Regions from separate parts of the Pseudoalteromonas sp. MEBiC 03607 genome, predicted to be linked through region 1. Evidence: predicted binding sites of a transcription regulator. Region 1 holds the regulator's gene; each other region holds the start of a gene.
What was found. The regulator LexA, encoded in region 1, represses DNA repair genes until DNA is damaged. The targets are predictions, from matches to a motif close to TACTGTATNNNNATACAGTA.
Positions count from the first base shown of each region.

Region 2: E5N72_RS07525 (YebG family protein) is a predicted target of LexA. The motif match lies at 4,947-4,966, and genes of this name have one in related genera.
Region 3: E5N72_RS09220 (SulA-like leucine-rich domain-containing protein) is a predicted target of LexA. The motif match lies at 1,262-1,281, and genes of this name have one in related genera.
Region 4: umuD (translesion error-prone DNA polymerase V autoproteolytic subunit) is a predicted target of LexA. The motif match lies at 3,274-3,293, and genes of this name have one in related genera.

Region 1 covers NZ_SRRY01000001.1:310,907-318,729, reverse strand. Annotated here, with positions in the region: gene E5N72_RS01430 (endonuclease) at 1-323, opposite strand, end outside; gene E5N72_RS01425 (VOC family protein) at 439-792, shown strand; gene E5N72_RS01420 (hypothetical protein) at 767-1,492, opposite strand; gene E5N72_RS01415 (hypothetical protein) at 1,651-2,031, shown strand; gene E5N72_RS01410 (PaaI family thioesterase) at 2,039-2,476, opposite strand; gene lexA (transcriptional repressor LexA) at 2,637-3,254, shown strand; gene coxB (cytochrome c oxidase subunit II) at 3,692-4,837, shown strand; gene ctaD (cytochrome c oxidase subunit I) at 4,834-6,426, shown strand; gene E5N72_RS01390 (cytochrome c oxidase assembly protein) at 6,426-6,956, shown strand; gene E5N72_RS01385 (cytochrome c oxidase subunit 3) at 6,992-7,823, shown strand, end outside; gene E5N72_RS20835 (DUF2909 domain-containing protein) at 7,767-7,823, opposite strand, start outside.
Region 2 covers NZ_SRRY01000001.1:1,638,837-1,646,659, reverse strand. Annotated here, with positions in the region: gene E5N72_RS07550 (EAL domain-containing protein) at 1-1,983, opposite strand, end outside; gene E5N72_RS07545 (chorismate mutase) at 2,316-3,467, shown strand; gene dsbB (disulfide bond formation protein DsbB) at 3,595-4,113, shown strand; gene E5N72_RS07535 (DUF6170 family protein) at 4,113-4,415, shown strand; gene E5N72_RS07530 (helix-hairpin-helix domain-containing protein) at 4,439-4,732, opposite strand; gene E5N72_RS07525 (YebG family protein) at 5,020-5,322, shown strand; gene putP (sodium/proline symporter PutP) at 5,385-6,896, opposite strand; gene E5N72_RS07515 (HDOD domain-containing protein) at 7,267-7,823, shown strand, end outside.
Region 3 covers NZ_SRRY01000001.1:1,989,602-1,997,424, reverse strand. Annotated here, with positions in the region: gene E5N72_RS09225 (S9 family peptidase) at 1-1,001, shown strand, start outside; gene E5N72_RS09220 (SulA-like leucine-rich domain-containing protein) at 1,305-1,742, shown strand; gene E5N72_RS09215 (YchJ family protein) at 1,783-2,262, shown strand; gene E5N72_RS09210 (alpha/beta hydrolase-fold protein) at 2,294-3,124, opposite strand; gene E5N72_RS09205 (alpha/beta hydrolase) at 3,127-3,771, opposite strand; gene E5N72_RS09200 (LysR substrate-binding domain-containing protein) at 4,124-5,011, shown strand; gene E5N72_RS09195 (YdcF family protein) at 5,067-5,831, shown strand; gene E5N72_RS09190 (Nif3-like dinuclear metal center hexameric protein) at 5,838-6,590, opposite strand; gene E5N72_RS09185 (hypothetical protein) at 6,741-7,118, shown strand; gene E5N72_RS09180 (HPP family protein) at 7,150-7,626, opposite strand; gene E5N72_RS09175 (TetR/AcrR family transcriptional regulator) at 7,727-7,823, shown strand, end outside.
Region 4 covers NZ_SRRY01000001.1:3,404,151-3,411,973, reverse strand. Annotated here, with positions in the region: gene E5N72_RS15495 (ParM/StbA family protein) at 1-603, opposite strand, end outside; gene mobI (conjugative transfer protein MobI(A/C)) at 1,068-1,511, shown strand; gene umuC (translesion error-prone DNA polymerase V subunit UmuC) at 1,522-2,790, opposite strand; gene umuD (translesion error-prone DNA polymerase V autoproteolytic subunit) at 2,798-3,247, opposite strand; gene E5N72_RS15475 (3'-5' exonuclease) at 3,888-4,793, shown strand; gene E5N72_RS20625 (hypothetical protein) at 4,866-5,114, opposite strand; gene E5N72_RS15470 (hypothetical protein) at 5,007-5,306, shown strand; gene E5N72_RS15465 (WYL domain-containing protein) at 5,624-6,607, shown strand; gene E5N72_RS15460 (site-specific DNA-methyltransferase) at 6,629-7,823, shown strand, end outside.

The DNA of each region.
Region 1 (7,823 bases):
TTGCGTCCGCCGTTTTGCCAACATTGTAACTGATGGCCAAATTCCCACGCAGGTACTATGTGCTCCCACTCAATTCGTTTTGCGCGAACATTTTCTTTGCCTGAACGTGTCATTGCATTTCGAGGTATATAGCCACATCCATTAGGATCTGGTACAAGTTTCTTACCTTGGCGTTTTATGTCACATCCACAGTAAAGGCTTTTACTATCGTCTGGTAGGGTTTTTATTAAGTGCTTTTTGGCACTAGAAAAGCTTGAAAATTGCTCTGCATTTACAGAGAAATTGATTATTAAACAAAGGGTAAAGTAGAGAAATAAACGCATAACAATCACATCAGTGAACTACAGGAAAGCTCATTTTAGAGTGACTATTCTAAAAGGAAAAGTTTTTCAACTCAGCTATAGTTGTTAGGCCGTTTTCATTAAAGGAATTACTACTATGTTACTAGGTGCTTTTTCTGTGAGTTTAAATGTAAAAGATATCCATGCCTCTAAGCTGTTTTATGAAAAGCTGGGTTTTAAAGAGTTTGCCGGCGAAATAGAGCAGCATTGGCTAATTATGAAAAACGGTGAACATTTAATTGGTTTGTTTCAAGGAATGTTTGATAAAACCATGCTGACCTTTAACCCCGGTTGGGATCAAAATGCTAAAACGTTAGCTGAGTTTGCTACTTTTGAGCAATTAGCTCTGCATTTTCAGCAGCAAGGTTTAGCAATACAAAAGGCCGGTGAAGCGAGCTTTATTATCACCGACCCAGATGGCAACCCTATTTTGATAGACCAACACGTGTAGCTGGTTTTTTACGCTTTATACGAACGTTTTGCAGTAACAAAATAATTCCGGTAATACAAAACAGCACGCTGGTGGCTGAGAAGCTGATAAGCAGTGGGTTATTAAAGTTTTCTCGCTCGTCGTAATCCATAATATGCAGCATCCAGAAAAAGTCGAAAATACGCCACAGGGTGCTGCGTACAGTGATGACTTTACCGTTTTGGCTGTCTAAATATATGGTTGTCGCAAGCCAATCATCGAAACGAACTTGCCATATGTTTTGTTTATGGGCAGCTTCGCGGGGGCCTTGTTTTAATTGCTGTACTTGCAAAACATTGGCATCAATCAGTAAGTGTGCTTTGGCGTTCGCGATAATTTCAGCCTCACTGGGTTTTGCCATGATAGCTCCAGTATGACCATTAAAGCTGACAGTGCTTTGCTCAGTAGTAACTTCAATGATTGGTGCATTTAAAAAGTGACTATAGTTAATCGCTTTTATTTGTTGAAATTGGGCGGTTATCCGATCAACTGATGCTGTGTAATCGGCTATCATAAATGGATTATCTAAACTGCGTTTTGCTAAATGTTTACCATGCACTTTTTCGAGGGGGAGTGAACTCATTACTAAGCCTCCCGATAGCCATAGAAGTAGCTGAATGGCTAGCAGATAGCCAAGCCATTTATGCCCTTTTCGAGCATATTTGAACATGCGTTTATTCATCATTACTCCGTTATTATTGTTGTATGGGAGCTATTTTAGGTTGTTTAACTGTATTGCCAATGCGGCATAATGTCGCATTAACTGTATTCTAGATTTGGTATATATACAAAACTGAGTTAAAGTTTCAGTCGATATCAATAGAGGGTAAAAACGAGAGTATGTCGGAAATTCAATTTTTAAATGTGGATCTGGAGCTTGAATCAAAGCACGATATTAGTGCACTTGTTGCTGATTTAAAGAAAAATGCCATGGTTTTACATTACGACCAAGATGAATACCGTCAACTAGCGCGTATTGAGGCTGCTGCTGATATCAGTACACCAGACAAAGCGATTAATCAGTTGTGTGAATTAATTGAATCGTGTTCACGAAATGCTCTTAAGCAGTGGTTATCGTGCTCTAAACGTACATTTGATATTGGCTTTGAATCAGGCGTTTCACCAAAATGTTTTAATCAAGCCCTGCATGCTGATACTTTGTTGCGTATTTCAGCGATTGGCGCAGGGGTTGAAATTACGATTTATCCAGTCGAAAAGTAGCCTGAGCTTAGCGCTCTACAACAGCTGCGGTCATTCTTGATACGCAGCAAAGCTCTCCTGCGGCATTGGTAATTTTAATATCCCACACTGAAGTGCGCTTACCTAAATGAAGAGGCTTTGCTGTAGCCGTTAATACACCCTTACGAGATGCTTTCATATGGTTGGCATTAATTTCTTGGCCAACAGCATAAAATTTATTGAAATCAACCACAAAGTTAGCCGCATAGCTTGCCACTGTCTCGGCTAACACAACGTTCGCTCCGCCATGTACCATGCCCATAGGGTTATGATGCTCAGGAATGGCAGGCATAGTCGCCACTAAATAATCATCACCAATTTCAGTCACCTCAATGCCCATGGTTTTCATTAAAGTACCTTGCCCGGTGATCCCTTGCTCTAAACTTTTACAAAGCTCTAGTGTGATTGGTTGATGCCAAATACTCATTGTATTTCCTTGCGTGCAAATTAAAAATAATACCTTATGGCATCTTTATACCTGGTTCAATGTTAGTTTTGTAGCAATATGATGGCGTTAATTTAAATTTGCGATTTTCAGATAACTGTATATACTCACAGTTAAATGTACTGTATGGAAAACCAGTTGTATGCGCCCATTAACAAAACGCCAATCGCAAATTTTAGAACTAATTAAAGTCTTTATTAAAGATACAGGCATGCCACCTACGCGTGCTGAAATAGCTCAAACATTGGGTTTTAAAAGTGCCAATGCTGCCGAAGAGCATCTAAAAGCACTGGCAAAAAAAGGCATGATCAAAATGAAGCCTGGGGCGAGTCGTGGTATTCAATTAATTGAAGAAGACGAACCTGAGCAATTAGGTTTACCTTTAATTGGACGAGTTGCAGCGGGTGAGCCCATTTTGGCGCAAGAACATGTTGAAAGTCATTGTCAGGTTGATCCTTCACTATTTAAACCTGCGGCTGACTTTTTACTGCGTGTAAATGGTATGAGTATGAAAGACATTGGCATCATGGATGGTGATTTACTCGCAGTACATAGAACGCAAGTTGCTGAAAATGGTCAGGTTGTTGTTGCTCGTGTTGATGAAGATGTAACTGTTAAGCGTCTTGAAAAAGCTGGGCGTAAAGTATTTTTACATGCTGAAAACGAAGAATTTTCGCCAATTGAAGTTGATCTTGAGCATGAATCTTTCAATATTGAAGGGTTAGCGGTGGGTGTTATTCGTAATGCCGACTGGATGTAGCTGTTTCTAAAATAGTGCACCAAATTGCTGTAATTTGGTGCGTTGCTTGTTTTTTATTATTTAGCATTGATTTGTAAACCCTTACTCTTTGTATAAAGCCTTATATGGCGCAGTTTTTCACTCTTTTTTTACTCTCACTCTGCCTCTCATTTTAAAATAACGCGCTGATTATAGTTGTTATTTTTGCACCAAAATAAACATTTATTACTACTAAAACTTGCTTATTGCTCATTTTTTAACTAATTGGTTAATACAGTGTATTAACACCTGATTAATAAAAATACACTCAAATGTGCTAGGTGTTAAACATAGGGTTGGTATCATCGCTGGGTCAAAATGATACGTAGTCGCTCTGAACAATAAAAAAAACGAATGGGCACCTTGTTGTATCGCCTTTTCGCTTTGCGTCTTGCAATAGCATTAAAAGGAGCCGTCACATGGGTAAACTGCGTTATGCCTTGTGGCTTATATTACTCTCACCTGTGCAGTTAGCATTGGCAAATAGCCAATTTAATATGCGTAAAGGGGTGACTGATATAAGTAATAGTGTTTATGAATTACACATGACGATATTTATTATCTGTTGTGTGATAGGCATCATCGTTTTTGCGGTGATGTTTTGGGCTTTGATCCATCATCGAAAGTCGAAAGGAGCCAAGCCTGCGCAATTCCACGAAAGTACCAAGGTTGAAATTCTTTGGACTGCCATACCATTTGTGATCTTAATCGCCATGGCAATTCCAGCTACAAAAACACTGATAGCGATGGAAGATGCTTCTAAAGCCGATATTACAATTAAAGTAACGGGCTCACAGTGGAAATGGCATTACGAGTACATGGGCGAGGAAATTGCTTATTACTCAATTCTATCTACTCCAAAAGACCAAATAGATAACCAAGCTGACAAAACAGAACATTACTTACTTGAGGTTGATAAGCCTTTAGTACTTCCTATCAATAAAAAAGTTCGTTTTCTAATGACCTCAGATGATGTTATTCACTCATGGTGGGTGCCTGACTTTGCGGTTAAAAAAGATGCAAACCCGGGTTTTATCAATGAGGCATGGACACGCATAAATGAGCCAGGCATCTACCGGGGTCAGTGTGCTGAGTTGTGTGGTAAAGATCATGGTTTCATGCCTGTTGTTGTGCAAGCGTTGCCTGAAGACGAATTTGCTAACTGGCTAGCAGAGGCTAAGCAAGAAAAGGCCAATGCTGCAGCAGCTGATGCGGCTTTATTAGATCAAACATTACCGAAAGAAGAATTAATGGTTCTTGGGGAGCAAGTTTATATGGCAAGTTGTGCGGCTTGTCATCAGCCTACAGGAATGGGCTTGCCGGGAGTGTTTCCTGCTCTTAAGGGGAGTCCAATTGTGCTTGGAGATGTAAAAGACCACATCGACATCGTATTACATGGTAAGCCGGGTACAGCGATGCAAGCATTTGATAAACAGCTTTCAATTAAGCAACTTGCTGCGGTTATCACATATAAGCGAAATGCATGGGGTAACGACACAGGCGATGTGATTCAACCAAGTCAAATTCAAGCAGCTATCGATGCAGCAACGGAGGCGAAAGAATGAGCAACGTTATTAATGAACAAGCCACTGAGCATGCGCATCATGACCATCATCCTGCAAAAGGTTTCAAACGTTGGCTTTACACCACCAATCATAAAGATATTGGCAGTTTATACCTGATATTTTCGCTCACTATGTTTTTAATTGGTGGCGCGATGGCAATGGTGATCCGCGCTGAATTGTTTCAACCTGGTTTACAACTAGTCGATCCACACTTTTTTAACCAAATGACCACAGTGCATGGTTTGATAATGGTATTTGGTGCGGTAATGCCGGCATTTACAGGGCTTGCTAACTGGATGGTGCCTATGATGATCGGTGCACCCGATATGGCGCTACCACGGATGAATAACTGGAGTTTTTGGATTTTACCATTCGCGTTTTTAATCTTGTTGGCTTCGTTACTTATGCCGGGTGGTGGCCCTGCATTTGGTTGGACTTTTTATGCGCCACTTTCAACGACCTATAGTAACGATAATACAGCCTTGTTTGTGTTTGCTATACATATCATGGGTATTAGTTCAATCATGGGCGCGATTAACGTTATTGTGACTATCGTTAATATGCGAGCGCCCGGCATGACATGGATGAAGTTACCACTGTTTGTGTGGACTTGGCTTATTACGGCATTTTTGTTGATTGCTGTGATGCCTGTTTTAGCTGGGGCGGTCACTATGGTGTTGACCGATAAATACTTTGCAACCAGCTTTTTTGATGCGGCGGGGGGCGGTGACCCTGTGATGTTCCAGCACATCTTTTGGTTTTTCGGTCACCCTGAAGTGTACATCATGATTTTGCCGGCATTTGGTATTATTTCAACCATCGTGCCGACCTTCTCACGCAAGAAGTTATTTGGCTACGCTTCTATGGTGTATGCGACCTCGTCGATTGCACTTTTGAGCTTTATTGTATGGGCACACCACATGTTCACCACAGGGATGCCTGTAGCCGGTGAGCTGTTCTTCATGTATGCAACCATGCTCATTTCGGTACCAACTGGGGTTAAAGTGTTTAACTGGGTTGCAACCATGTGGCGAGGCTCGATTAGCTTTGAAATTCCGATGATGTTTGCCATTGCCTTTATTGTGCTGTTCACCTTAGGTGGGTTCTCTGGCTTGATGCTGGCGATTACACCGGCAGATTTCCAGTATCACGATACTTACTTTGTGGTTGCGCATTTCCATTATGTATTAGTGACCGGGGCTGTGTTCTCAATTATGGCAGGAGCCTACTACTGGCTACCTAAATGGACTGGCAACATGTACAACGAAACACTTGCGAAATGGCATTTCTGGCTATCGCTGATCAGTGTCAACGTGTTGTTCTTCCCTATGCACTTTGTTGGCCTTGCGGGTATGCCGCGCCGTATTCCTGATTACGCCCTTCAATTTGCTGACTTTAACGCCATTATCAGTATTGGTGGTTTTGCCTTCGGTTTATCACAGCTACTGTTCGTGCTTGTTGTTTTTAAATGCGCACGAGGCGGCGAAAAAGCACCTGCTAAGGTATGGGACGGTGCAGAAGGTTTAGAGTGGGAAGTTGATTCGCCCGCACCGTATCACACCTTTGAAACACCGCCGGAGATCAAATAATGAACCATGCACCTTTGCTCAAAAAGCTGTTGTTAGCATGCTTAGGTATGTTTGCATTCGCCTTTGCATTGGTGCCACTTTACGATGTGTTTTGTGATGTCACAGGTTTAAATGGTAAGCCATCACTCGAACAAGCAAAAGAGAGTGAAACGGTAAGCATAGACCGTCAAGTTGATGTGAGTTTTACAACGCATGCGCAAAGTGGTGCGCCTTTTGATGTGCAATCAACTCAGTACAGTGTGGTTGTTCAACCAGGAGCGATGCGAGAAGTAAAGTTTACAGCCAAAAACACCAGTAATAACGACAAAGTGATGCAGGCTATTCCGTCTGTATCACCGGGAAAAGCAGCAAAATACTTACATAAAATCGCGTGTTTTTGTTTTGATCAACAACCACTAAAAGCGGGCGAAGAAGTTGAGTTTACCTTGTTGTTTTATGTTGATACGGAATTACCCGACGATGTAGAAGAGCTGACATTGTCCTATACCGTGTTTGATATTAGCGGGCAAGTTGTGGCTAAAAACGATTAAGCCGCCAAGCTAATTGCTAATTGGGAGCAAACAAAATGAGTCAAAATTACGAAAAATATTATGTTCCGGCCCAGAGCCCATGGCCAATAGTGGGTGCGATTGCAATGTTCTTAATTGCTGTCGGGGCAGGCCTGACAGTGATGCAAGTAAGCGCAGAAGCTAGCAGTGGTCAATATGTGTTGTATTTAGGCATTGCGATACTATGTTACATGCTGTTTAGCTGGTTTAAAAACGTCATCGAAGAATCACACAGTGGTTTATATTCAGCGCAAATGGATCGTTCATTTAGACAAGGAATGAGCTGGTTTATTTTTTCTGAAGTTATGTTTTTTATGGCATTTTTTGGTGCTCTGTTTTATGCCCGTATGATTTCAGTACCTTGGCTTGGTGGTGCTGGAAATAATGCCATGACCAATGAGGTACTCTGGCCAACGTTTGAAGCAGTATGGCCGTTGTTAACTACGCCTGCAGGTGATACAACTCAAGCAATGGGGTGGCAAGGTCTACCTCTTATTAATACGCTCATCCTACTCACCTCATCAGTCACTATCCACTTTGCTCACGTTGCAATGGAAAACAATAAGCGTGGTGCTTTAAAAGCATTTTTATCACTTACCGTGCTATTAGGCGCAATCTTTCTGGGTTTGCAAGTGTATGAATATATGCATGCATACCAAGATTTAGGTTTAACACTGGATGCTGGCGTTTATGGAAATACCTTCTTTTTATTGACGGGTTTTCATGGCATGCATGTAACGCTTGGGACCATTATTTTATTTGTCGTACTGCTAAGAATTTTTAAAGGCCACTTTACGAGCGAAAAGCATTTTGCATTTCAAGCGGCTGCTTGGTATTGGCACTTTGTAG
Region 2 (7,823 bases), 1.3 Mb from region 1:
CTCAATACCACTAAGTAAAACCGCAAACTCATCACCGCCTAAACGGGCAATGGTATCTTCTGTGCGTAAACGTTTTTTCAAGCGATTGGCTACTTCAACCAGTAATTGGTCACCTGCATCATGGCCTAACGTATCATTGATACGCTTGAATTCATCTAAATCAAAATAGAACAAAGCAAAGGCATAATGACCACGCTCTGCTAAGGCCATTGACTTACGCAATTGCATTCTAAAGAAAGTACGGTTTGCAAGCCCCGTTAAGGTATCAAAATAAGCAAGTTGCTCCATCTTACGTTGGCTTTCTTTTACAAAAGAAATATCTTGAGCTGATGCCACGTAACTGGTTATCTCACCACTGTCTTCACGAATTGGCGAAATACTTAAAGAAACCCAAACAGATTGACGATCATTTGCTTGTAATAAGGTATCACCGCGCCAATAATTTCGGCTTCGCAGGTCAATATCAATATCATCAACTAATATTGCCATCTCTTGTGAAATAATGCTCAGTAAAGGAGAGCCTATAAAGTGACGTTCTTCAAAGCCTGTCATCTCAACCATTTTTGGGTTGACGTATTTTACTTCAAACTCTTCATCTGTAATGACCACCCCCGTTCCGGAGAATGCAACAGCCTTAGATAATCGATTTGCCGCTTTTTCTGCAATTTCCTTTTCACTGATACGCTGATTTAAACCATCTATCAATTTACGGATCTCAACGGCCATATCTCTGAAAGAACCATTCAAGGTACCGATTTCATCTTTATTTTCTTTGGGAAACTCTGTTTGCAATTGCCCTTTACCAAAGCTCACCACAGCATTAACCAAAGAGTGAATACGGCGTAACACTAATTGATAAAGTGCTTGATGAAGTAACAGTGCAACTAAAATAGCGTACAAAATAAATAAGCCAAAAAATTTAACTTTCAGCTCTTCTAACGCAGATAATGCCGATGAACGCTTTTTATAAATACCAATATACCAGTCGAGCTGTTCAACTTTGCGGATATTGATAATGTGAGTTTCACCATCTTGTACAAATGAATTTGCCGACTCAGGCAACCTAAGACGAATGGTTTCAGAGACTAGCTTTTGCAAGTCAGCATTCACAAAATCTTGAGTCGCTAATTTTTTCCCCTCACGCCCGTATTTTTCTAATGTTTTCTTATCTAAATCAGGGTGCGCCAATAATTGACCATTCGCATCAAAAACAAATAGGTTTTGTTCGCGATCGCCAATCGGTAATTGAGAAAGCAGTGTTTCAAGTGCAATATCACTTCCTGTTACACCAAAAAACTCATTTCCACGATAAATAGGAACGAGCACACTCACAACCCATTTGTGCCATATATTATCGTAATAAACATTTGACCAAACAGCTTCACGACTTGGGTTGGTAGCTTCTTTAGCGTAGTTAAAGGTTTTACCAGTCGTAAAATTAAAATCGCCCGGAACATTTAGCGCCCAGTTAGGCGGCGCAATACGAATAAAATTGTCTTTTGTGATCAGATAGAAATTGAAAAAGTCTTGGATTAAGGTAGGTGAAACAATTTTCCATAATGACTCGGAATCATTAATTAATTGTTTGTAAAACGGTGAGTAATTTTCTTGTGGTATAAATGCAGCTGATAACCCATCAGCAGAAGTGCTACGAATACTGCCGTCTACAGCAAATTTAATTTCTGAGTTAAAATTACTTTGCAAATGAGAGTCGCTTTGTAGCAACTGGCTACTAACAACAGAATTAGCCTGTTCCGCAATATTAATTTTAGTGTTGATTAAATGATTAAACTGCTTTGTTAAGCGTTCACTTGAGTGCTTTAAGAGATCATGCTCTTCAAACACGAGTTGCTTCTCTTCGGATTTGAGCATTAAAGCCGCTGCACAAATACCCGCAATTAAACAAATCGCAGAGATCAGCAGCGACAATTTCATACTTAATGAATTCACACCAAACCGTGATGGCGGTCGTCGATACACCACAGGACTACCTTATTAATAATTGTTATTATTTATTATGCAAAAACAAATATACCAGATTCATTTTTATATTTATAAATTTTTTATGAAGATTAATGAATTTTCCTAATCAGTGTACTCATTTATAAATTACTGCGATATGCAGTTGACTTTGTGTACAAGTGTTTTTACATTAAAGCAATGAATAAAATTATCTCTCGCACACGTTTTTCGTTTTTTAGCTTCTTTAGATAGAGGAGGCTTAACTGTTTGCGAGATAAATTCACCGAATAGCTAAAGCCTCCCTCTTGGGAGGCTTTTTTGTTTGTGCACTGTTTTGGAATGAGGAAACCAACATGAGCAATGATGTATTAAATGCATTACGACACGATATCAATGAAATTGATTCAGATTTATTAGTCTTACTGGCCAAAAGACGCCGAATAAGCCATAGCGTTGTTGAGTATAAAATTGCTAACAATAAACCAATACGAGATGAAGCACGTGAGCAAGCGTTGCTCGAAAAGCTAATAAGCTATGGTAAATCACTTGGCCTAGACGCCTACTACATAAACAATGTCTTTCAGACCATTCTTGAAGACTCAGTTTTAAATCAGCAAGCCATGTTGCAAAAGAACCTCAACCCTGAAGCAATGAGCGAAACACACCGCGTAGCATACTTAGGTGGACAAGGCTCATATAGCCAACTAGCTTGCCATAAATATTTTAGCCGTCGCCCAGGTAAAGTAATTGAAATGGGCTGTACTAGTTTTGATCAAATCACAGGTAAAGTAGAAAGTGGTCAGGCAGACTTTGGCTTATTGCCTATTGAAAATACCAGCTCTGGCAGTATTAATGAGGTGTTTGATTTATTACAACATGCGCAAGTATCCATTGTCGGTGAAGTGACACACAGTGTTGAACATTGCCTATTAGCGATGCCTGGCACAGAGCTTTCTCACATCAACAAAGTGTTTGCTCATCCTCAGCCTTTTGCTCAATGCAGCCGCTTTATCCAAGGTTTGGGAGATATTCAGCATGAAACCTGCGACTCAACCTATCACGCCTTAAAATCAGCTGTTGAAACACCTAACAGTGCCGCAATTGGTTCAGCACAAGCCGGTAAAAATGTTGGCCTAGAGGTTGTTAAGTCAGGTCTTGCTAACCAAAGTGAAAATCATAGCCGCTTTATCGTTGTAGCACGTAAGCCGCTACAAGTTTCAAAGCAAATTCCGACCAAAACCAGTTTAATTATGGCTACAAAACAACAAGCCGGTTCTTTGGCAGATGCACTGATGATTTTTAAACATCATCAGATCAATCTAGTAAAGCTTGAATCTCGCCCTGTACCTGGTAACCCATGGGAAGAAGTGTTTTATGTCGACCTTGAAGCGAACCTTGATGACTTACATGTTAAACAAGCGCTCGAAGAGCTAAAAGAACACACCCAGTACACCCGTGTATTAGGCTGTTATCAAAGTGAATCATTACAAGCAGTAAGCGTTTAATCCACCTTATTCTATTAGTTAAATAAAGGAGCCAACAGGCTCCTTTTTGTTTAATTTTATCGCAGAGACTTGCACACCCTTCCCAGTGTAAGCATAATCTTGAAAACATTTTTAAAATGGAACATACATGAATTGGTTAGCAGAATTAGCAACTAAAAGAACACCTTGGCTATTATTAGCCGTGATATCCTTAGCATTTGAAATCACCGCATTGTTTTTTCAATACAATATGGGTCTTGAGCCATGCATCATGTGTATTTATCAACGTACAGCAGTATTAGGCTTACTTGCTGCAGGTGTTATAGGTGCGATTAACCCGCAGGCGATGGTATGTAGAGTATTAGCATTTGTCAGTTGGGGTATATCAGCAATTTGGGGTTATTTTATCGCCAAAGAACACATTGCAATGCAGAACAACACTGATCCTTTTGCATTCAGCTGTGCTTTTGAACCAAACTTTCCAAGCTTTATGCCTCTTCATGAGTGGATCCCAAGTTTCTTTGCTGCTACTGGTGATTGCGGCAATATAGATTGGCAGTTTGCATCGCTGAGTATGCCAGCTTGGATGGAAGTGATCTTCGCTGCGTTCTCTGTCGTATTTTTAGTGGTTATAATTAGCCGCCTTGTATGCAAAAAGTCACTGTAATGATATATTTTTTTACCAGTCAAATACCTGAATTAAAGGTCTTTAAAGTGAGGCAGCGCCAGCAAATCATTGCCCTTGCACTTAGCCATTTGAGCCCTATGCACAAAATCACTTTATCTGTCTGTAAACTTGCTTTTTTGGCACCACTATTTTTAGGGCTCGCGTATTTTGAAGGATGGATGCTTCTGCCCTGGTTACTGTTAGCGGGGGTAAGCTATCCGCTTTTAACCACACCACTCGAAAATATATTTGCATTGCCACATCTGCAAACCGCTATTAAAGAATACAAACAGGGCTGTTAGGCCCTGTTTGACAGAGTGGCTTTTTAAAGCGTAATTTGTCCCTTTAATTTTTGGTAGAGTTTCTCACCAATCCCCTTAACCTCTTTTAGCTGTTCGACAGTTTTAAAGTTACCTTGGCTCTTACGATATTCAATAATTGCTTTGGCCTTTGCTTCACCAATACCTGGTAATTGAGTAAGCTGCTCTAACGTGGCTTTATTCAAACTTACTTTTTGTAGCTTAACATCTGCAACATCAACAGGTTTCGCTGCAAGTGCAGCTGTGGCGGGCAAAAGCGCAAGGCTTGAAGCTAACAATAGACTTGATAATAATTTCATATTTTCCTCCATGATGTCCTTACTTGGACAACTAATTTCCTTTGTTACCAAACACTCGCTCCATCGCTTGTGTTCTTAAAATTATAGGCCTAGCAGTTTTCCGATGCTTGGATAGATTTTAGGTAACAATTTAAATTAAGCTAATTTCGCTTTCTTTGTCAAATGATAGAAAGAAAAATGTAAGTTGCTACTTGCAAATAATGCCACAACACATTACTGTATATAAAAACAGTAATCAAGATGGCGATTTTACGCTACAAATGCCACGCTTAAATGCAGGAGAGATCATGGCTGTTGTTGTTAAATATGTTGTAGAAAGAAACGGAGTCGAGCGCATGACGTTTACTACTAAAAAAGAAGCTGATGCGTATGACAAAATGCTCGACATTGCTGAGTCATTGGAACTAATGCTTGAAAAAGTTGATGTACCATTAAGCGAGCAACAAATTGAGTCACTGGCGCTTGAAATGGCAAAAGAAAAAGACCAATTTATGGCTGTACTCAAAGGTGCAAAAGAAGCACCTGCTAAGCCTAAAAAAGCAAAGTCAGACGATAACGTTGCAGATATAAAAGAGAAAGCTGCAAGCTAACCATTCGCTTTAAAATTAAAAAAGGGCAACATCTGTTGCCCTTTTTTGTGTTTAATCAAAAATTACAGTGATGATTCAACCTCATCAAATAAGTCTGTAATTTCCTTTTTCGGCTCGGCTGTCATAAGGCTTACAACAACAATCGCTATCGTTGATAAAATAAAGCCAGGGACAATCTCATAGATGATTGCACTTAGAGCTTGGCCGTCAATAGTGATTGGCGCGTAAATCCAAAACAACACTGTTGCTGCACCAACAACCATGCCACTGATTGCTCCTTGTAAGTTCATGCGCTTCCAGTACAAACTAATTAGCACAAGCGGACCAAATGCAGCACCAAAACCAGCCCATGCATTACTTACTAAATCAAGGATTGAGCTGTCACGGTCATACGCAAGATAAATAGCAAATAAAGCAACCAAAATAACGCTGATACGACCCACTAACACTAGCTCTTTTTGTGAAGCGCTACGATTTAAGTAAATCTTATAGAAATCTTCTGTTAGTGAACTTGAACATACTAATAGTTGCGACGAGATAGTACTCATGATTGCCGCTAAAATAGCAGCCAATAAGAAACCCGCAATAAGTGGATGGAAAATAAGCTCAGATAACACCAAGAAAATCGTTTCTTTATCATCGATTGGCATTTGATTTTCGAGCATGTACGCTGCGCCAAATAAGCCTGTAAATACGGCACCAATAGCTGAAAGCGTCATCCACGACATACCTACACGACGCATCGTTGGCATATCTTTAACAGAGCGAACTGACATGAAACGAACAATAATATGTGGCTGACCAAAATAGCCTAAGCCCCATGCCATTGCAGAAATAATGGCAATTGTTGAACCACCAGCGAACCAGTCCATCATGTTAAGTGCATGTATTTCTGTTTCTTTAGGAGAACTTAATAATAAGTCATAGCGTGCATTTGCAAGCGTATCCATAAATGGTTGATCAAGCATAGTGTAGGTTGCAATAGGCACCGCTAACAGCGAGATAAACATGATACAGCCTTGCACGAAGTCAGTTAAGCTCACTGCTAAAAAGCCACCAAATAAGGTGTAAAGCACAACAACACCCGTAGTAATGTACAAGCCCATTTCATAACTCATATTAAATGAATTTTCGAACAGCTTGCCGCCCGCTACAACTCCTGATGAGGTATATAGAGTAAAGAATACAATGATAACGACTGCAGAAATAACACGTAAGATATTTTTATTATCTTCAAAACGGTTTGCAAAGTAATCAGGGATAGTTATCGAATCATTGGCTTTTTCGGTGTAAACACGTAATCGAGGTGCCACTAAAAAGTAGTTAGCCCATGCACCAAGCACTAAACCGATTGCAATCCAAACCTTGCTTAGGCCAAATAAGTACATTGCACCTGGTAAGCCCATTAATAACCAACCACTCATGTCTGATGCACCCGCTGAAAGCGCCGCAACACTTGGAGATAAGTTACGTCCACCTAGCATATAACCTGACACATCATCTGTTGATTGCTTATAGGCATATAGCCCTATTCCCAACATTACGATGAAGTATAATGCTAACGAAATTATCATTCCTGTTTCCAAATTAGCCTCCAAAAATTAGTTAATGTTGGCTTTTAATCCGAATAATGACTCGCAAGTTATTTAATTATAAGACATTATTGGGGTAAAAACCGATATCACTCATGACTATACCACGCTTCGACACTATAACTCCAATAGTGCCGATAACCAACTAAGTTTACATTTACAACGATACGCTAACAAAATTGTGATATTTAATCATAACTTATAGAATTTCATTACGATTTATCCTAGTCTTAACGTTAAGATAAAATCATAATTTATCCCCATATCTTGTCATTTTATTAATGCTATTTTAGATACAATGGCATATATTGCGAGGGGATAATGAAATAACTGATGTGGACAAGCTTGGACTATGTATTTTTACGCTGCGCGCCAACCGATTTTAGATAAGGAAAAGAAACTAGTCGGCTACGAACTCCTCTTTAGGGATGGAGTAGATAATGTGTTTCCAGATATTGATGGCGATGAAGCAACGTCACGGCTCATTGAAGGCAGCCAATTTAACTTTGGTTTGGAAGACTTAACAGACAACAAACCTGCTTATATAAACTTTACGTTAGAAACATTACAAAAGGGTTACCCGTTATTATTAGGTAAAGACAATGTTGTAGTTGAAATTCTTGAAACTATTCAACCTGGTAAGCGATTACTGGCTCTTGTCAAAGATTTGAAAGAAAGAGGCTATACGCTAGCACTTGATGATTATATTCACCAACCAGTTTGGCGTCATTTTTACCCGTATATTGATCTTATAAAAATCGATTTTCTAACCTGTACACCTGAATCTCTGCAGACGGTGATTGAAGCTATAAAGCCTCACCCACACATTAAGTTGTTGGCAGAAAAAGTTGAGACCCATGAGAAGTACCAACTGGCCATCGATATGGGTTTTAGCTACTTTCAAGGCTT
Region 3 (7,823 bases), 1.7 Mb from region 1:
CGATAATCGATACCACCACAGGTAAAGGTATTGCTATGCCATCGTTGCCTGCAGGTAACTTACGTGGTGTTAATTTTTCAGCTGATGAAAAAACTATGGCGTTTTATTTAAATTCAGACACCTCGCCAAGCAATTTATTTGTGTGGCAAGTCGGTGAGCCGAAAGCTAAACAATTAACTAACACATTAAGTGATGCAATTAATCAAAGTGACTTAGTTGAGAGCACAATTGTGCGCTTTAAGAGCTTTGATGGTTTAGAAATCCCGGGGGTTTTATATAAACCTAAGCAAGCCAACAGCAACAATAAAGTACCTGCTTTAGTTTGGGTGCATGGCGGCCCTGGTGGACAAAGCCGTACTGGATATAGTGCGATGCAGCAACATCTAGTCAATCATGGTTATGCCATTTTTGCGGTTAATAACCGAGGCAGCTCAGGCTATGGTAAAACCTTCTTCCATTTAGATGATAAAAAACATGGCACTGATGATTTACAAGATATTGTTTACGGTAAAAAACACCTGCAAAGCCTAGATTGGGTCGATGCCGATAAAATTGGTATCATGGGGGGCAGCTACGGTGGCTTTATGACCGCCGCAGCACTTGCCTTTGAACCTGAAGAGTTCAAAGTAGGCATTAATATCTTTGGTGTAACTAACTGGGTTAGAACCTTAAACTCGATTCCACCATGGTGGGAAAGCTTTAAAAAAGCACTGTATGACGAAATGGGCGACCCCGCTACAGACAGTGAGCGTCACCGTGCAATTTCGCCACTATTTCATGCTAAAAACATCACTAAGCCATTAATGGTGATCCAAGGTGCTAATGACCCACGCGTTTTACAAGTTGAAAGCGATGAGCTCGTTGCCGCTGTAAAGGCAAATGATGTGCCTGTCGAATATGTATTATTCGATGATGAAGGCCATGGTTTTACTAAAAAGGAAAACCGCATTAAAGCCTCAAACGCATATCTTGAGTTTTTAAATACCTATTTAGATAAATAGCAAAATTGCAAAGATAAAGAGCCGGTTTTTAAACCGGCTTTTTTATGCAAAACACCTGTATAGAAGCAAAATATAGTAGCTCATACAGTACTGTATAGAATACTGTATAATTTTAATGATAAATTTTTCACCTTTTTGACCTTCCAAAACAAAAAAGTAACCCATTGTTTAATAAGAACTAAATAAATTTAATTAACATAAAACTGAATGATTGGTTAAAAAATAGCAAAAAAGTACTTGCGCAAAAACACTGTGTAAACTACTGTATACACATACTGTATAAACAACCAGTGAGTGAAAGTTATGTTACAGCCAATTACCTTAAGAACAGTTAAAAGCTACCAACAAGATAACGACAAAGCGTCTGTTAATTTAATTCAAATTGAAGACGAAATATCAGCAACCTTTGAGCTATTAAAAGTATTGCATCATTACAATAGCCAAAATGCATGGACACTATTAATTGCCCCTGATCATGTTCCTAGCAAAGCATTATTAGATTCGTGTTCAATTGATACCAGCAAACTACTTGTGATCAGACAAAAGCATTTAGTAAACCTTGAGTACGTACTTAGCTCAGCATTACATAACGGTAACTTTGCTGCTGTGATCACATGGACAGATATTGTAAACAATCATCAACTTGATTCGATGAACTTAAACCTTGAGCAGGCATCTGCTAAGTTTTATTGCTTTACAAAAAGCGCTCAATTAAACAATTTAGTACCGCAGCCACAATAGGCTTGTTAAAATAACAATTTACAGTTTTAGGTAAGTTGTTATGACATCACTCACACACTCCCTTTGTCCCTGTGGCAGCGAATCGACTTACGAGCTTTGCTGCCAACCTTTTCATACAGGTGCAAGCCAAGCTGATACGCCAGAGCAACTTATGCGTTCTCGTTTTAGTGCATACGCGCTGAAAGATGCAAAATATGTATTTAGCACCTATGCACAAAGCCAACAAGCCGCAAACCCGGTTCGCGAAATTAAAGATTTTGCTAATAGCTGCCGATTTACCAAACTCAGTGTTTTAGATACTGAACATAATGATCAAGAAGGTTTTGTAGAATTTAAAGCAAATTACTTTTACCAAAACTTGTTTTGTGAGTTACACGAAAAGTCGCGTTTTATTAAAGAAGATGGCCTATGGCGTTACCTAGATGGTGATATAACGCCAGTTGCAGATATTAAAATTGGCCGTAATGACGAGTGTCCTTGTGGTAGCGGTAAAAAATATAAAAAGTGTCACGCTCTTTAATTGCTCTGATACCAATCCGCTTAATTAAGTATTATTGCGGGTTGGTATTAGTCTGGTAAATCCAGTCTAGGGCTTGGGTAATCGTTGTTGGGAATGCGGTTGCATGGCGTGCCTGAGGAATAACAAATAAATTTGTTGTAACAAGCGCGCCGCTTTGTTTATTAATTTTAGCTGCTAATTGCCTCGCACCCGACACCATTTTTTCACCTTCACTTTCTTCAAGTTCTCCCACTGCGATGTAAACTTTTGTTGTGTTGGCAGCTGGTACTACAGGCAAAGCTAAAAGGCTATGCTGCTTAAACCACACTGAAGGACTGCCGATAATGTAACTTGAAAAAAGCGAAGGCTCGGTAAATAAGGTAAAGGAAGCAAATAAACCACCCAGTGAGTTACCGACTAATGTACTTTTTTGGTTTGTTCTGTAGTGAGCCTTAATATATGGCAATACAGATTGTTTTAGAAAGTTTAGATACTGGCTTGCTCCGCCAGTTTTACGTTGCCAATTTTTATCTTCAAATGGCGTATAGTCATAAATACGGCTATTAAGCCCCGGCACACCTTTTTGATACCCTACTGCGACGATAATCACCTCTTCCATCGCCCCCGAATTCATCATGAATCGACTGACGCCAGAGGCAATTGGCAAACTGTAGTTTGCATCTAACAGGTAAACAACGGGGTAGCGCTTCTGGTTTTGTTTTTGGTAGCTGCGTGGCAGTTTAATTGTAATGGGGTATTCGTTTTCGATATGTTTATCTTTAACTAAAACAGTATTAGTGCGTGGCAAAGTAAATGGCTCAGCATGGCTTACTGAGCTCACGCCGAAAACACTGATCACAAAAACGAGCAATAAATAAGGCATAGTTAATCCTTTAGCCACTTTTTAATTGGTAACAGCCTCTCATCTTTTGGCTTATAAAATGCACCATGGGAGAGCCCCGTATTGATGCTTAGTTCTTCGAACTTAGTTACTGCACTTCTATCAATTAAAAACTGGCAAGAGCCAACCTGATCTGAGCGCTCAAAGATAGAATACACTTTGCCGTAAGCCTTAACTGAAGAGTGCTTTTTAACTAGGCCTGCACACCCTGCCAATATAATTAAGTTGATATGTGTGCGTTTAAGCTCATTGGCTGCCAGTATCGACAATGCCCCGCCCCGTGAAAAACCAACCAAACTAATATTCGACTCATCAACACCGGCGCTGATCAATGCTTCAACATCTGCAGCAAGTTTTTTCGCAAATGCAAATGGCTCAGTACCTTTTGGCCTGTGATAGGCAATTAAATGATAACTATCATCTGCAAGTGCTTCTTTTACCGCAATAAAGTCATAAACACCAAAGGTTTTGTGAACAGGCTTAGGGTTTTTACCTTCGACGATAAAACCATGGGAATAAAAAACATAGTGCTCATGCGGATCAATCTCTGTTGGAAACTGGCTATAAATAGTGCCAGCGAGAGCAGGAATAACCCAACAAGCACAGGTTAAAAGTAGTGTACGTAACACTGGTATCCCTTTGAAAAATAAAATCGTACTGATTGCACGATAATAACAGTTTTAAAAATAATATCTTAGTTGTAAGTCAGGTCGCTTTGCCTAAGTGAGAAGTGAGTTAACCCTAATCAAAAACCTAAAGAGATCTCCAAAAACCAACTTGAGGTATATTCATAGCTTTTTGATATAAGTTAAGTAAAAAAACAATGACAGCGATGTCAATTGACAGTAAAAAAGCGTATTGTAAAAAAACAGTTAAAGTAACCACTAATTTTAGACGTCTAGACGTTGAAAAAACAAATTCTTAAGCGTACTATGTTCGTAATCTGAGTTTGGCTCACATTTTTCATGAGATTTTTTAAAGATGATTGATATAAAGCACCTAAAAACCATAGCGACCCTTAAAGAGACAGGCTCTTTGGTCAATACCGCCCGCGAGTTGTTTTTAACTCAATCGGCTTTATCACATCAAATTAAAGATCTCGAGAATAAGCTAGATTGCCAACTGTTCGAACGTAAGACGCAGCCTGTGCGTTTTACACCGCAAGGCATGTTACTGCTGGAGCTTGCTAATGAGGTTTTACCGAGGGTTGAAGCGACAAAGTGTCGTTTAAAAGAAAGCCTGAATCAGCCAATTTCAAATTTACGTTTAAGTGTTGAGTGTCATGCATGCTTTCATTGGTTGCTACCAACTATCAAAGAATTTAATAACTTTTGGCCTGATATCAAAATTGATTATGAGCGCGGCTTTAGTTATGACGCCATTCCAGATTTAATTAATGATGAGTTAGATCTTGTGCTGACTTCTGATATTCGTGAACCCGATCAGCTTGAGTATGCTCACCTGTTTGATTTTAAATTAAAATTAATCGTTGCACCGGATCATGAGTTGGCAAAAAAAGCCTATGTCACCGCCCTTGATTTAAAAAACGAAACTATTATTTCGTACCCTATCCCGCGAGAGCGCCAAGATATCTTTAAACATTTTATTCAAAATGCACGCTTTGATGGCACGCTTAAAACTGTTGACCAAGGTTTATTGATTTTCCAATTAGTGAGCGCTGGAATGGGTGTTGCAGCTTTACCAGATTGGCTAGTCACCCCTTATGAAAGCCAAGGACTCATTAAGTCGATTCCGTTAGGTGCACTTGGCCTTACTCGCCCTATGTATTTAGCGATGAAAAAGAATATGAAAGATAACCCTGTTTATCGCCACTTTTTAAATACGTGTAAGCAAAATAACGGTCGCTAAAGAAAGGCAAAATAATTAACATAGCTGCATCTGTTACAAACAATAATGCTGATACATGTTTGAAATTAAAAAGATCATTGGCTCATTATTAATGCCCCTGCCGTTGTTGGGGCTGCTTACTTTAGTGATGGTATTTTTAGCCATTGCCCATAAACGCAAAGCACTCTATTTGGGCTTTGTTAGCATTTTAACTTTAATGCTGATAAGCACGCCATTTATTGGTCAGTCACTGATAGCTGCAAGCAATAACCCTGCATGGCAATTTAACCAAGCAAAACACCCTAAACTCGATAATATTGTGGTACTTGGCTGCTCTATAATGCCCAACTCTCGCCTTGCCGCTAATCACCAGTTAGGCGATTGTGCGCTTGCTCGATTACTTGAAGGTGTTAAGCTTGCCCACCACTACCCAAACGCCACTCTCTATGTATCAGGGGGCGGTTTTGCTAACACCACCAATAGCCAGCTCATGTTTGAAACAGCAAAAGCGCTCGGCATTAAAGGCTCCCGAATTAAGCAAAATCCCCTCGCAATGGATACCGCTGAAGAAGCGAAGCGACTTGCCATTTATTTAGTCGATAAAAAAACAGCCCTTGTCACCTCTGCAAGCCATATGCCGCGAGCGAAAGATTTATTTAATGCACAAGGTGTTGATGTGATCCCTGCGGCAACTGACTTCCAAGATTTTAGTCAGTATCCGACGTATAAGCAGTTTATACCAGATGATGATGTACTTGTTGCCGTTACCAGAGTCGCTCATGAAAAAATTGGCAGTGCTTGGGTAAGTGTGCGCCGCTGGATTGATCCAGAGGCGCTGTAGACTTAATCAGACTGGATTGTCGATATCGATAAACGTTACATCAAAACCATGCTGCTCAGCTAAAAGTTCGCCTAAGGCTTTAATGCCATAACGCTCAGTAGCATGGTGTCCTGCTGCAAAAAAGTCGATGCCTTGCTCGCGTGAACTATGAATCGTTTGCTCAGAGGCCTCACCAGTAAGATAAGCATCAATCCCTTGAGCAGCCGCTAAATCAATATACCCTTGGCCACCCCCAGTGCACCAAGCGATGGTTTCGATTTTTTCTTTTCTGACCAAACTAGTTAATGGTGCTCTATTAAGTACTTTCGCAATTTTATCGGCAAATTCTTCACCGCTTAGTGGTGTTTTTAAACGCCCTTTTACCGGCACACTATTTGGACCAGATTCAAGCCCACCAGTGAACTCAATACCAAGTAAATTTGCCAATTGTGCGTTATTACCAATTTCAGGGTGTATATCTAGCGGTAAGTGATAGCCATATAAATTAATATCATTATTTAAAAGCGCTGCTATGCGGCGTTTTTTCATGCCCGTGATTGGCTGCGACTCTCCTTTCCAGAAATAGCCATGATGTACCAAAATCGTATCTGCATTTTCTGCAATAGCGGCGTCAATCAATGCTTGGCTTGCTGTGACACCCGTCACTATTTTTTTTACCTCGCTCGCCCCTTCAACTTGTAAGCCGTTTGGGCAAAAGTCAGCGATAGAATCAGGTTTAAGAATGTCGTTTAATAATTGAGTAAATTGTTTGCGTTGCATATGAAAATCGTCCTTCAACCCTCTATTTTGTGCAAATTTTGGCGTTTATGAGTGAAAAATGGAAGGAAAATCGCAAAAAATTGAAAAGTAAGCTGAAAATAGGTATAAATATATATTCTTAATCTGTGTTTACAACGTATAGGGTCTCTGATGAGCAAACTAGACAAAACAGAAGTGTTAAATGCCTTCGAAGCAGCATACGAAGCAGCGAATGGTAAGAAACCTGAAATCACTACAAAACCTGGTTGGTATAGCATCGATGGTGGCAAAAACTTGCGCCTTGCTGATGTTGCAGCGCTGACTGAAGAGCTCACTTCTGGTAAAACAGCTGAGCCTAAAGCAGAAGAAGCACCAAAAGCACCAGCGAAAAAAACCAAAACTAAAACCGCTGCACCGGCTAAAACAGCTAAGAAAGCACCGTTTACTGTTGTTACAGCAAACGATGATGGTTACAAAGCTGAAGAGCTTTGGATTGTTAACCTAGCTGAAAAAGACCACGATTGTCGTTTACCGCGTGGTGTTGTGTAATCTCATTACACTCATTCATTTTAAAAAACCGCTACTCGTTAGCGGTTTTTTTATGACTATTCAATTGGTTGCTTAATATCCATTGACTTAAATAGCCAAACAACACAATAAATACGGTTCCGATTAATACGGGCATCACTAAAAAATCCCAGCTTTGCATAGATTGCATTATCAAAATTGGGTTTGCGCCTGCCGCTGGATGTACGGTATCTGTCAACATCATTAGGCTAATTGCCAGTCCTGTTGCTATAGCAATTTCAACAGCCCCTACACCGACATAATTTACAAATACAACACCGATTAAGGCAGTTAAAAGATGCCCACCGATAACATTCTTCGCTTTCGCAAGCGGACTGTGTGGCACACCAAACACTAGCACCGCTGTTGCTCCAAAGGGTGCCATCAACCACACACCGTAATGTCCTAATTGCTGTAAATAGGCCAATACAAAAATTGCCATACAAGCAAATATACCTGCAATGGCCGCTTTGCTTACTTTATTATCCATAAACCCTCCGAAAAGTAGACCGACTTGTCTACCCAGCAGATAGTAGACAAGTCGGTCTACTTCTGTCAAGCTATCATTAATGACCAATTGAGGCCTTGTTATGGATAAACGAACACATATTATTTTGACCGCCTTGTCACTTTTTTATCAAAAAGGCATTCATAGTGTGGGAATAAACGAAATCATTAGTGTGGCGG
Region 4 (7,823 bases), 3.1 Mb from region 1:
ACTGGTTCCTGATGAGCTGTAGCGAATTTCTCCGGCCTCAAGGGCAACCCAGTCAACAGAAAAGAAGCCTGGATCTATGACGACGACGCGACCTTCTTCAATCAAGCCCAAATCACCACCTGTTTGAACCAGATCCATATAGGCACCGGCAGGCTGCGGCAGCACTTTGACGTCATGAACAGTGATGCTGCGCTTAGGCGTCACTTGATGGACACCTTTTAAACGCTGCACAAGGTCAGACTTACGTTGTGGTTCATGAAACTGGGAAACCGGTAATCCAGTGACAACCAAATCGATGGATTCTGTTTCAGCCATTAACAAGGCGGCATGAAAAAGCGCCTTATAGGTTTTTGTGGTGGGATATTCCGGGTGAAGCTCTCGTTCCCAGCCTTGAAGGCGTCCAGCAGGCACACCTGCCGCCCAACGCTCATTATCGACAGACACATACAAACAAGTTTCATCATCGCCTCCACCGATACGCTCCGGCATACGATCCGCAGGACCGGCACCCGCAGGCAGAATAATGGTTTTCGGTTCACTGCCTGATTGGCCAATTGCCAGCTTCAGGTTTGAGTAACCGATATCTACGCCTAGTACAAACATACTTATCTCCTGTGCACTCAAAGTGCTCTAACGGTTTTCAATCAACCGCACTGGTCACGCTTGGGTATGTCCAAGTGCTCTGGCGGTTCACTCAAATGTCATTATCAGGACTCGGTGCACTGGCGGTGGGCAGAAAGGTGACAAATCCTTTCATCTATCTGCCTATTGCATTTTCGCAAAAGTATGAGAATAGGCTCTGTTTGGCGGCGGATGACTGAGCCAAAAAAATCGAGACGCCAAACGTCGTTTGCATTCTGGCCTGAACTTGCCAAACGGTTTGTATTTTCATGGCAATACGTCTTTTTAGGCGTTTTTAAGTGAAATCGGCCTGTATCCCTTGTCAGGTATGGGATTGCGCGAGTTGATTTATATCGAGACGCCAAACAGTGATTGTTACGGCAGTTTTACGTTTGGCGTTTCGATCCAAAAGCCAAACGGATAGTGGTTTTGGCTTTTGGGGTTAATTGGATGGGGAAATTGGTTTGGTAGAAATCGTCAATGAACAATGGAAAGCAGAGGTATCAGATTTACTTCAGCAAGAAACGGACAGGCTAAAAGCACTGGCACGAGCTGAAGTTGATGACTTTTGGGTTACCCATTACAAGGTTCGCGAGAATGCGCCCTTTAAAGATTGGGGGCTGCTTGGTGTCCGTATCAGAGACTTTAAGTATGGCTTTGGCATTGAGTGGTACATCAACAGTTTTCACGGTCAACGAGGCAAACGCGCGGTCTTTAGCAAGGGGCTGCGTATTTCAAAGACGAAGCTGAGATACGCATTTTTGGACTGCCAAGGTTTGGCCAAAGAATGGGAGCTAGCGCTGGCCATGGAGAAAGAAGAATTCTTCAGTGATATTCGACGCCAGGTTGATAAGCTCAACATGCTGCGTCGCAGAGTGAATGCCTATTGAATCACCGGGTCTACTTCACTCGTGGTAACTGGTCCCAGCGTGTTGTGTAGGCGGGAGACAAATGCTCTCGCTTCATCGACCAATCTTTCTTCGTACCTTGTCCAGCAAAGAAAACCTTTCCGGCACCGCTTTGATTAATGGTGTCCAATACAGACATCAACTGTTGGCTATTAGAACGGGTCGATACGTCATCGAATAGTCCTGGTTGAAACATGCTAGGATCGTAAAAGTCAGACAGCATGACGCCCGCTTTGGCATAACGAAAACCATCCTTCCATATCCGCTTGAGTAAGTGACTGGCCAGCTCGATAAAATCCCTCGTATCACAACTGGGTATCAACAACTCGCCCGATGCGGAGTTGCTGTATTGCGGCTCGCTGTCCTTAAAGGGGCTGGTACGTATAAACACGGTCAGCACTTTGGCTTGCTGCTGTTCTTTGCGAAGCTTCTCAGTGGCGCGGGTTGCGTATTCGCAGACGGCTTCACGTAACAATTCAAATTGCGTTACTTTTACGCCAAATGAACGGCTACAGACGATTTGTTTCTTAGTTGGCGGGATCTCTTCAAGTTCAATGCACGACTCACCATTGAGCTCTCTGACGGTTCTCTCTAAAACCACCGAGAACTGGTCTCTGATGGCTCTAGGAGAGGCATTGGCTAGATCTAAGGCTGTGGTGATACCCAAAGCATTTAAACGCTTAGAAAGCCGTCTGCCAACGCCCCAAATATCATCAACCGGGACTAATGCGAGCAATCGACGTTGCCGATCTGGATTGGTCAGGTCTACAACCCCTTGAGTGGCTGGATACTTTTTGGCGGCATGGTTAGCCAGCTTGGCGAGTGTTTTAGTCGGTGCAATGCCTACACAGACGGTGATCCCAATCCAGTGGCCTATGCGCGCTCGCACTTGTTGTCCGAACTCGACAAGAGATATGGCAGACTCAATACCGGTTAAGTCCAAAAACGCTTCGTCAATGGAGTAGACCTCTACTCGTGGTGCCATCTCCTCCAAAGTGCGCATCACTCGACTGCTTAAATCTGCATACAGCGCATAGTTGGACGAAAAAGCCAAAATACCATGACGCTGCATTTCAGCTTTGATCTGAAAGACGGGTACGCCCATTTTAATACCGAGTAACTTGGCTTCACGCGAGCGTGCAACCACACATCCGTCATTGTTGGACAGCACCACAACCGGCGTATATTTTAAATCAGGACGAAACAGCTTCTCACAACTGGCGCAAAAGTTGTTGCAGTCCACCAAGGCAAATACAGGCATGGGATAGTCACGACTTGCGGCGCATGTTTCGCACCACATTGGTGACCACACCAAATATCTCTAACTCTGTTCCTTCAGGAATATGGATAGGTTCATACGCCAGGTTTCTTGGGTTCAGCTTGACGCACGGCCTCAGTTGCAGCTCCTTTACCGTGAGTTCACCATGGATGCCTGCGATGACAATGTCACCGTGTTCTGCTTGGACAGAGCGATCAACCACCAGAATATCATCTGGGTGAATCCCGGCATCAATCATTGAATCACCTTCAACACGTACAAAGAACGTTGCAGCCGGTCGCTTGATGCAAAGCTCGTTAAGGTCGAGCGTTTGCTCAACATAATCCTGCGCTGGTGAGGGAAAACCAGCAGAAACACGTTCCATGAACAATGGGATACGAAGGCGCTTGGCTTTGATGAAGGCAAGTGCGCCGCTACGGCCTATCAGCGAGACACTCATGACGAACCTCGAAAAATCATAATTAATACTGTTTGTTTGTACAGTATCTAATGCTATGCTGATTTCTACAAGTAAAATTGTAGGTAAAACTGTAGTTGTTCGAGTAAGACGTTGTGTCGTGGGTGACTTCTCTTTTGTGTTGAAAAGCTTGATGTGGGGGATCGCTCGCCCTCGTCAAAGCCTGCAAGGCTTGGACAATACTGCTTCTGCCTACTGCTCTTGTTTCTGTTATTGATCCTGTTACTGCTACTGGTTAACGCATGGGTCGAGTAACCGTCAGATAAGGCTTGTTGAACCCTTCGCAAAGGGTTTCAAAACAGTTAGTAAAATTCTGCTTCGTATTGAATTTACAGGCTTAAAGCGAAGTCAGGAGAATCATTAAAATGCTCAGTCGAACTCGGTTCAAGCCTTTTGCCACCGTTTGAAAAGGGGTTGGCTAAGCCATACGTAAAGGGTATCGGTAAGGGTTACCTAAACGGTTTAGCTAAGACTTTCTGAAAGGCTTAGCCAAAGCCTTCATACATGGGTTCACCCAGTAGAAAGATTAAAAAAACGCTGAGGTATCCAAGGTGCATTTAGAAAAACCTGTGGCACAGTGAAATAACCCAAAGCGAACAACAGAATTGAAGAGGAACCATCAATGACAAGAGCCCCTGCACCATTTCCGCTAGAGCGCCTCGCGGATATCCCAGAAAGACCAGAAGATTTTAGATTGCTGGAGCGCATTCCATTAACGCGTGAACCGCAGTCCTGGCCACTTGAACTTTCTGCTATGGTCGGCGATGAACAGCCAATGGTGCTGCTCGATACAGAGACAACTGGACTGTCTGCCGATGACGAGTCCATTATTGAGCTTGGTATGGTTAAGGTGCTTTACAGCCCCTCGGCTAAGCGGATTGTGTCGATTGTTGATGTGATCAGCTTGTATGAAGATCCCGGCAAGCCAATCCCCGAGCTGATTACCGAGTTAACCGGTATCACCGATGATATGGTGCAAGGCCAGCGCATTGATGATGCACTGGTTGCGAGTTGGTTATACGATGATCCGCTGGTGGTTGCGCATAATGCACAGTTTGATCGTCCTTTCTTTGAAAAGCGGTTTGCCGCATTAGGACATCTATCTTGGGCCTGTTCAGCCAGTGGCATAGATTGGAAGGCGCTGGGTTTTGAAAGTCGAAAGCTTGAGTACCTGCTGCTTCGCTTAGGTTGGTTCTATGAAGGACACCGAGCTGCAACCGATTGTTTGGCGATGGCCTGGTTGTTTCATTTGTTGCCCGAGTCCGTTGCAAACTTGTTGTCTGAAGCAGACAGGCGAACTGTGTTAGTTCGTGCGTTTGGTGCGCCGTTTGACGTAAAGGACTATTTAAAAGAGCGCGGTTACCGCTGGCATGACGGTGTTAAAGGTGCCAACAAACATTGGTGGCGCGAAATCAGCGAAGACGAGTTGCCGCAGGAACAAACTTGCCTGGATGATTTGTACCATCGCGGCTCAGAACATGCCCACTATGACTACAAAGATGCCCGCAATCGATTTAAAGCTTTGTAGCTCTCTACAAGGTAAGCCTTGCATATTTGAAAACCTCTGGAAAATGGAAAGTGAACTTACGTTATACCCAAACTACTTGGTGTTGCAGCTAGGCGGCAAGTGAGCGAGTCCCCATGAGCATAGATCTTCTATGTGATTGGGGTGAGCGAATGCAGGTAACACCGCTGCGGCTGCAAGTAGGCAGGGTATATAACCAACAAGAGGAATCTTTCCATGTACCAAGACACCTACATTGAATACTGGGGCGAAATCTTCGTCTCTGCCCGCATCATTGAGTTTGGCATCACGTTCGAGCGCTTTCTTAAAGATCCATGGAAGCACTTGATGTCCTGTGGCCAAGAGTCTGCCCCAGACGCGATTGCTGAAGGGATGCTGCCATTACTACCAGCCCAGGCAGAAGTTGCTAGGCGCGTTCGGGAGAGTGAGCAACGAGTCCTGATGTCTACTGAGTCGGATAAAGGGGTATCTCATCGCAGTAACATCGTGGTGCCACTGGTTCGGGTAGCGCATTGATAGCGGCTATCATCAATGGTATGAAACAATGTCTTCACGCCCATACCTGAGCGGCAATTGCAATCCAGATCAAAAAGTTGCCGCTTAGTCTTCCCTACAAAATAATTTGTGATAGGATGATACCTAATAAAATTAATTAGGTTGAGGCCTATTCAGTGTTTTATAGCCATCTGTCCAGCTTCAACCGGTAGAGATTGCTAAGTCATTGCGGATGAAGAGCGGCATTGAGTGATGCTTTTCAATGTGATTACGCGATGTCGGTCCGTACTTTATAAACAGAATTTTAAGAATCTGGTTGAATTGGATAAACAAGACGCATGACAAATGATGGTCTGAAACAAACGGTAGTGGCGAAGCCAGACAGGCTTTCGCAGATAGCGCAGTTGCCACAAGCAACCAGGGATCGCATTGCCCACATTGATTTCACCTTATTATTTAAGGGAGAAGCGGTGCGAGCGGATTTAGTCGATCGCTTCAGTATAGCCGCCGCTCAGGCAACGAAAGACTTCACAATGTACCGAGAGCTTGCACCAAGCAACATTGAGTATGACCAAAAGCTCAAGTTGCATAAACGTGGTGATGCATTTGAACCTTTGTTCGACTATGACGTTGTTCGAACACTGGCAACCATCAGCCAAGGGTACGGCGATGGCTTCACTGGAAAGGTAAAACCGCCTCTTGCGTGTGAAGCGCCTTATCACCTTAACAAGCCGAGTTTATCGATAGTGGCGAAAGTCACCGAGGCCATCCACAAAGGTAAAGCCTTGAGTATCACCTATGTGTCGTTATCGAGCGGTGAAACCACGCGAGAAATTGTGCCGCATACGCTGGTGGACAATGGCCTGCGTTGGCACGTTCGTGGTTTTGACCGCAAGCATGGTGAATTCAGAGACTTTGTTCTGACCCGAATTAAAGAAGCGGTTGTGCTTGAAGATTCCACTTTGTCGCCTTCTGTTATCAAAGAAAGTGAGCTCGAAACCCAAGACCGACAATGGAACCGCTTTGTTGAATTGGAGTTAGTGCCGCATCCGCGCATAGAGCACAGTGAAGCGATCGAACTGGATTATGGCATGAAAGGTGGCGTGATGAAGGTTGAGATTAGAGCAGCAACAGCGGGGTATTTGCTTAGACTCTGGAATGTCGACTGCTCCGAGAGTGCTTGCTTATCAACCAGTCAATGCCAACTGGCATTGAACAATCGTGCCGCGCTGTATGGTGTACAAAATCTCTCAATCGCACCCGGTTATAGCAATGAAACACCGTGTACAACTCAGACTACAGAATTTAATCATAAGAATTAATTAAGAATTTAAGGAATACCGATGCCAACATTGGATTTTAAAGGTAAGCAGTTTGTTTATTCACACCACCTGAGTGTGCCGTTTCGTGAACTAAAAGTGGTTGCAGATAAATCGTTACCGGAGGAAGGCAAGGCGGCATCGCTGGATGACAACCTCATCATCCATGGCGACAACCTTGAAGCCCTTAAGGCGTTACTGCCGACTCATGCCGGTAAAGTAGACTGCATTTTTATCGACCCGCCTTACAACACAGGCAATGAGGGGTGGTGTTATAACGACAATGTACGCTCACCATTGATGCAGGAATGGCTGAAAAAGTCAGCCAATCCTGTTGATAAAGAAGATATGGAACGTCATGACAAATGGCTTTGCATGATGTGGCCGAGGCTAATTCTGTTATACGAATTGCTAGCAGACGATGGTGTGCTATTCGTAACTATTGATGACAATGAGCAACATCGTCTCCGAATGATACTCGATGAAATCTTTCAAAAAGAAGAATCATTCTATGGTCACATCGCTTGGCAGAAAAAGTATGCAACGTCGAATGATGCTAAGGGATTTTCAGCAATGCATGATCATGTTTTGGTGTATCGAAAATCTGAGAGCTTCGAACGTAATTTATTAGAAAGAACTGAAGGGAATGACTCAAATTACAGGCATGAAGATCAAAATGGCGTATATCGAATTGATAATTACACCTGTAATAAGACATCAGACGAACGCCCTAATCTTTATTATCCAGTTATCAACCCGAATACAGGGGAAGAAATTTGGCCCAAAAAGACTTCGGTATGGCGGTATTCTAAAGAACGTCATCTAGAAAATATTCAAAATGGTCTAGTTTACTGGGGAAAAGACGGCAAAGGAGCTCCCGCCTTTAAAAGATATAAACATGCTCTAAAAGGTGGTGGTGGCACTGTACCAAGTACATGGTGGCCGCATGATTTTGCAAGCCATACGGATGAAGCTAAGAAAACGCTTCGAAATATCATGGGCAATGACAGTGTCGAGTTTTTCACGCCCAAACCTGTAACATTGTTGAAGAGAATCCTCGAAATAGCCACTGATCCAGAATCAATCATCCTCGACTCTTTCGCTGGTTCAGGTACGACGGCGCACGCTGTGTTGGAAGCCAATAAGAGTGACGAAGGTAATCGTAAATTTATTCTGATTGAATGTGAGGATTATGCGGACGAGGTGACAGCAGAACGCG